DNA from 2 places in the Acidovorax sp. NN32 genome. Region 1 is predicted to be linked to the other one. Evidence: predicted binding sites of a transcription regulator. Region 1 holds the regulator's gene; the other holds the start of a gene.

Region 1 (3,414 bases):
CGGACCTGGGCCTGGGCAAGCGCATCGCCAGCATCGTGGCCAAGCGACTCATGGTGCTGATGTCCGAACACGGCCATCGTCCTGATGCGCTGCTCATGACACGGGAGCGCTACACATCCCACGAGACGCTTTCGCAAGGAGCGGTAACTCTGGATGGCAGCGAAAATGCCTCGGTGCAGTACGCATCCTGTTGCCGCCCAGTACCTGGCGACAGCATCGTGGGCTATCTGGGCCGTGGCGAGGGCCTGGTGGTTCACAACGCCCACTGCACGGTGGCCAAGCGGCTGCAGCACAAGGACAGCGAGCGCTTCATTGCGGTGGACTGGTCGGACGAGCCCACGCGCATGTTCGAAACCGGGGTCGTGGTGACTGTCACCAACGGCAAAGGTGTGCTCGCCCGCGTGGCCGCTGAACTGGCCAATTCAGAAGCTGACATCACCCATGTGGACATGGATGACGAGGCGGCCCTCGACACCACGGACTTGCGCTTCATTGTGGCGGTGCGAGATCAGACCCACCTCGAAACCGCACTGCGCAACTTGCGGCGCACCCAGGCCGTCATTCGCGCTGCACGCATCACCCCGCAGGCCACGTAAGCACTTCACAGCGCTGAGCGGCGCCATCAACCCATGCTGGGCTTGGCGCAAAGCGGCGCTGCGGACCCCGCTCAGTCCGCATGCGCGGCGCGCTGCGGATACTGCACTGCCACCACTTCAAGGCTTCGCACGCCTCCTGGCGTAGGCAGCAGCACCTCGTCACCCACATGGGCCTTCAAGAGCGCACGCGCCACCGGCGAGATCCAGCTCACCTGCGATTCCCGGCTGTCTGCCTCATCGATGCCCATGATGGTGATCGTGCGCTTTATACCTTCGTCATCGATGTACGTGACTGTGGAGCCGAAAAACACCTGATTGCTGCCCGCATGCAGGCTGGGATCCACCACTTCGGCAATCTCGAGCCGCTTGGTGAGAAAGCGGATGCGCCGATCAATCTCTCGCAAACGTTTCTTGCCGTAGAGATAGTCGCCATTTTCAGACCGATCTCCGTTGCTGGCAGCCCAGTGCACGGCTTCGACAACTTTGGGCCGCTCGTTGTCAATCAGGTCCAGCAACTCGTCACGCAGGCGTGCGTATCCTGCCGGAGTGATGTAGTTCTTGCCGCCCGCAGGCAACGCAGGCAACACCAATTCATCCTCATCGGAAGCATCGGTTTCTTTGGTAAAGGCCTTGCTCATGGAAGATCTCCCCCGTCAGCGAGAAACGCTTTGACAAATGAAAAAGCCTGCAATCTTGCGATTGCAGGCTTTAAACATTGGTGCGGCTGGCAGGAATCGAACCCACGACCCCTTGGTTCGTAGCCAAGTACTCTATCCAGCTGAGCTACAGCCGCTAAGCTTCAAATTATAGCATGATTTCTTGGCAATCCTTGAAATCAACTTTTTTACTGTAACCATGCCGCATGGGCCTGATCAGCAAAGCTCAACTCAACGCAAGCCGCAATTGTAATGCACTCCAGAGACTCCAAAAGAAGAAAGGCGCACATTGCGACAAGAAAACTGGCCGTGATCGTGATGATCGCCCATTCAAATGAATAGGTGGTAGGGCGTGTTGGACTTGAACCAACGACCAAAGGATTATGAGTCCTCTGCTCTAACCAACTGAGCTAACGCCCCAGGCCATGCTCCAGCGCTATACAACGGGGCAAGCGCCGTATTGTAGGGGCTTTACTTGCGATGGCTGAGTGCGTTGGACACCAGCTTTGATGTGATGTCCACGATCTGAATCATCCGGTCGTATGGCATGCGCGTGGGGCCGATCACGCCTAGCGTCCCGACCACTTTGCCGTCCACCTCATACGGAGCACTGACGATGGACAGCTCTTCAAAAGGCACGACATGGCTTTCGCCGCCAATGTAGATGCGCACTCCCTCGGCCTGGCTGGAGATATCCAGCAACCGCAGAATCTGGGTTTTCTGTTCGAACAGATCGAAGGCACGTCGCAAGTTACCCATGTCGCTGGAGAAATCACTGACCGCCAGCAGGTTGCGCTCACCAGAAATCACGACCTCGTCCTGCGCTTGGGACAAAGCCTCAGACCCCACATTCACCGCAGCCTGCATGAGCGAAGCGATCTCGCCGCGCAGCACATCCACCTCAGATTTCAGGCGCTCACGCACTTGCTCCATCGCAAGTCCCGCGTAATGCGCGTTCAGAAAGTTGGAAGCCTCAATGAGTTGTGACTGGGAGTAGTCCACGTCCGTGAAGATCACGCGATTTTGAACGTCGCCCTCGGGCGAAACGATGATGACCAAAAATCTCCGTTCGGACAGCCTCAAGAACTCAATATGGCGGAACACCGATGTTCTGCGTGGTGCCATAACGACACCGACGAACTGCGAAAGATTGGATAGCAACTGGGCAGCGTTGGCGATCACCTTTTGCGGCTGTTCGGGCGCAAGCTGGGGGGGGGTCAGAGGGTCCCGCTGCACTGTCAGCATGGTGTCCACAAACAGCCGATAACCTCGTGCAGTAGGAATGCGACCGGCTGAGGTGTGGGGACTCGCGATCAGCCCTAACTCCTCCAGATCCGCCATGACGTTACGGATAGTGGCTGGAGATAAGTCCAGCCCAGACGCGCGCGACAACGTGCGGGATCCGACGGGCTGCCCATCGGCGATGTAGCGCTCGACCAGCGCTTTGAGCAACAACTTGGCACGGTCATCGAGCATGGAATGATTTTAATGATGTAATTTCGCGATGACGTCCAATTTCCGCCATGTCGCACTGATAGGCAAGTACCAAGCTTCTTCGGCGGGCTCCATCGGTGAAAGCTCCCGCCAGGCCCTGGAAGACATCGCCCATTTTCTTGAACGCCAGGGTTGCGAAGTGATGCTGGAAGCTGAGACCGCAAGCAACACCGGGCTCACACACTATCCAGTCCTGAATGTAGACGAGATAGGCAGTCGATGCGATCTGGGCCTGGTGGTCGGAGGCGACGGCACCATGCTGGGCATAGGTCGGCGGCTCGCCCGGTTTGGGACGCCCCTGATCGGCATCAACCAGGGACGGCTTGGCTTCATCACCGACATTCCTTTCGATACCTATCAGGCCACTCTGCCCCCCATGCTCCAGGGCGAATACGAGGAAGACTTGCGACCGCTGATGCACGCAACGGTCGTGCGCGACGAGCGCGTCGTCTTCGAAGCCCTCGCGATGAACGATGTCGTTGTGAACCGAGGCGCGACTTCAGGCATGGTGGAATTGCGGGTCGAGGTCGGCGGCCGATTTGTGGCGAACCAACGCGCAGACGGGCTCATCATCGCCTCACCCACAGGGTCAACGGCGTATTCGCTGTCAGCCGGTGGCCCCATGCTTCACCCCTCCATTCCTGGATGGGTGCTGGTGCCCATCGCCC
Region 2 (3,414 bases), 200 kb from region 1:
CTGCACGCGCACTTGCTTGACGCGGGCTTCGATGTCAGCAGCAGCACCGGCGCCGTCGATGATGATGGTGTTTTCCTTGCCCACTTCGATGCGCTTGGCTTGGCCCAGGTCGGCCAGGGTCACCTTTTCGAGCGTCAGGCCCACTTCTTCAGCGATGACCTTGCCGCCCGTCAGGATGGCGATGTCTTCCAGCATGGCCTTGCGACGGTCGCCAAAGCCTGGAGCCTTCACAGCCACAACCTTCAGGATGCCGCGAATCGTGTTGACCACCAGCGTAGCCAGGGCTTCGCCTTCGACTTCTTCGGCAATGATCAGCAGGGGACGGCCAGCCTTGGCAACTTGCTCCAGCGTAGGCAGCAGGTCGCGGATGTTGCTGATCTTCTTGTCGAACAGCAGCACGAAGGGGTTGTCCAGAATCGCGGATTGCTTTTCTGGGTTGTTGATGAAGTAGGGCGACAGGTAGCCGCGGTCAAACTGCATGCCTTCCACGACGTCCAGTTCGCTGTCCAGCGACTTGCCGTCTTCCACGGTGATCACGCCTTCCTTGCCAACCTTGTCCATGGCGTCAGCGATCAGCTTGCCAATGGTTTCGTCGGAGTTGGCGGAGATCGAACCCACTTGGGCGATTTCCTTGGAGGTGGTGGTGGGCTTGGAAGCCTTCTTCAGCTCGGCAACCAGGGCCGTCACAGCCTTGTCGATACCGCGCTTCAAGTCCATCGGGTTGATGCCGGCGGCCACGTACTTGAAGCCTTCGCGAACGATGGCTTGTGCCAGCACCGTAGCGGTGGTGGTGCCGTCACCAGCGTTGTCGCTGGTCTTGGAGGCCACTTCCTTCACGAGCTGGGCGCCCATGTTCTGCAGCTTGTCCTTGAGTTCGATTTCCTTGGCCACGGACACACCGTCCTTGGTCACGGTAGGGGCGCCGAACGAGCGCTCCAGCACCACATTGCGACCCTTGGGGCCCAGAGTCACCTTAACCGCGTTGGCCAGGATGTTCACGCCTTCAACCATGCGTGCGCGGGCTTCGCCGCCGAAAACTACGTCTTTTGCTGCCATGTTTGGCTCCTAAATTCTGAAAATCGTTAAACGGATAACGGGTTGTGGGGAAAGAAAGCGTAGCGAGCAGGTGTCAGGCTAGGCGCACGGAGTGCAGCAACCGGAACGTACTTCCTGTACGTGAGGATTGCGAGCACCGCGCAACGACGCCTGGCGCCTGCGCAGTAGCTTTATTTCTCCACAACTGCGAACAGATCGTCTTCCTTCATGACCAGCAGCTCATCGCCGTTGACCTTGACAGTCTGGCCCGAGTACTTGCCGAACAGAACGCGGTCACCGACCTTCACGTTCAGGGCGATCACGTCGCCCTTGTCGTTCTTCTTGCCGGGGCCGACGGCCAGCACTTCACCTTGATCGGGCTTTTCAGCGGCGTTGTCAGGGATCACGATGCCGGAGGCCGTCGTGGTTTCGCTTTCGATACGCTTGACGATCACGCGATCGTGCAGAGGGCGAAGGTTCATTGCAATGCTCCTGTTTTCAGTAAAAAGCTGACGTACTCAGCGCCTGGAGGCCCAGGCGCTACCAAACTTCCGGCAGCCGAGGCGGTGTTAGCACTCGTCTGCGGTGAGTGCTAATGATACGGGCATTTGTGGCGGTTTCAAGATGCCCTACAGATTTCGGAACCTCGTGGGCGGTGCGGTGGCTGCTTGCACAGGTGCGCTGCAGAGGGGGTTTGCGATCTGGCGGACGATGGGTTCAAAGATATAGTGAGTGGCCCCTGCCTGCATTGATTCATGAGCCCTTGCTGTCAGTCGAGAGGTTCCACATGCTGGTCTGTGGGCCTTCATTCGGCGGGGTTGGGGCGCGTGTTGCGCCATCCGCCGTTGCATAGCTAGGCCAGCTTTTGAGAAGTGCATAAGAGGTGCGTTGAATGGCTCCCCTCTCGCCATCATCTTGATGTCCATTTCCGTTCTGATCGTGTCTCGAATTCTCTAATCTTCGAATAGATATATTTGTTATGAAATTCTCAGATATCCGCTGTACCGCGGACGGCGATCAGCATGGCGAACTATCCGGCTTTAAGACTCCATTTGCGTTCGTGCACATACCGAAATGCTCCGGGACCGCATTCGAAAACTATATTTTGTCTCAAGGCGTAGGTTTTGAGAAATCTCGGGCTTTTACTGGACTTGACAGAAATGACAAGCCGGAGTCGCTTGAAATGTATTTTCGAAATGAAGGGGCATCGCCATTTGTTTTTGGTCACTTTTACTATAAAGATCTCCTGCGATTCTGCCCGGGCGCGTTTTTGGCAACTTTTGTTCGTGATCCGTTGAAGCGCACTATTTCTCAATATAAATCTTGGCACGACGAGAAAAACTTCCAACCTGATGATCCTCATTATAAGGTTGCAAATACCGTGGAGCGTGACGCGCTTGTCTTTGCGCAGCGGGCCTCCCTGGAGGAGTTTGTGTGTTCAGATAATGCCGTGATTGTGGGTGGTGCATTGGGTAATCAGCAAACCATGTATCTTTCTACCTATTCCGGTGATGATCTGGCGCAGCATCTTGAGAGTGCCAAGAAGAATCTGGCAGCTTTGGATTTTTTTGGAATCACTGAGAGTTTTCCAGAGTCGCTGGAACTTTTGCGTTGCATGATTCCAGATCTGAGTGATTATAAAATCGGCCCTGAAATGGAAAACAGATCTCGAATTTCAGTCGATCAAGTGAGTAATCGAGCAAGGGAAATAATTGCCGGGCAGGTTGAATACGATCAAAAGTTGTATGAGTACGCGTGCCAACTCTTCAAGGAGCGTCTTCAGGAGTGGCGTGCTAGCCCGCAGTCAACCTATTCAGTGAAGGGGTTTGGCCGAAGGGCCGAGGACACCCAGGAATATGCGCCCGACGGCCAGCCATCCGGGGGTAAAAATGAGGCCACGCAATTAGAGATTTCAGCGTTGAAATCCGAAAACGAGAGAATTGAGACTGAAAACAGGATGTTGCGTTCTCAATTGGAGCAACTGGAAGTAGCGCACTTGCGGGCGTCAGAACTGAATCAAAATGCCGTGAGGGTAGCGCAGGAGAGCGCCGCAGAGGTTGACGCGGAGAATGGTTTGCTTCGCACTCAGCTGGCGCATCTCGGTGCAAGTCACATGCAACTTCAGCAGGTTTACCGGGATATTGTGGGATCGCGATCGTGGCGCGTGATGCAAACACTTCAGTCTGTGTTAAAGCCATTCCTGAAAAAGTAGGCTACTAAGTAAGCTGAATTTGAATGCGCGAATTTTCTGAATGCATTAAAACTATATTTAAAATCTATTGGCATTAAAAATGCTGTTCACATGGCAGTGCATTTTTTGCGCGTCTGAGAGTCTGGCGTCTTGGCGCGAGCGTAGCTGGGTTGGGCTTTGGATGGTCC

What was found. The regulator HrcA, encoded in region 1, represses chaperone genes, less so after heat shock. The targets are predictions, from matches to a motif close to TTAGCACTCNNNNNNNNNGAGTGCTAA.
Region 2: ACT89O_RS04970 (co-chaperone GroES) is a predicted target of HrcA. The motif match lies at 1,605-1,631, and genes of this name have one in related genera.

What each region holds. Positions count from the first base shown of each region.
Region 1 covers NZ_CP199679.1:1,271,830-1,275,243, reverse strand. Annotated here, with positions in the region: gene ACT89O_RS05940 (RelA/SpoT family protein) at 1-596, shown strand, start outside; gene greB (transcription elongation factor GreB) at 668-1,234, opposite strand; tRNA gene ACT89O_RS05930 (tRNA-Arg) at 1,313-1,389, opposite strand; tRNA gene ACT89O_RS05925 (tRNA-Ile) at 1,596-1,672, opposite strand; gene hrcA (heat-inducible transcriptional repressor HrcA) at 1,724-2,728, opposite strand; gene ACT89O_RS05915 (NAD kinase) at 2,757-3,414, shown strand, end outside.
Region 2 covers NZ_CP199679.1:1,075,066-1,078,479, forward strand. Annotated here, with positions in the region: gene groL (chaperonin GroEL) at 1-1,056, opposite strand, end outside; gene ACT89O_RS04970 (co-chaperone GroES) at 1,227-1,517, opposite strand; gene ACT89O_RS04975 (hypothetical protein) at 2,015-3,247, shown strand.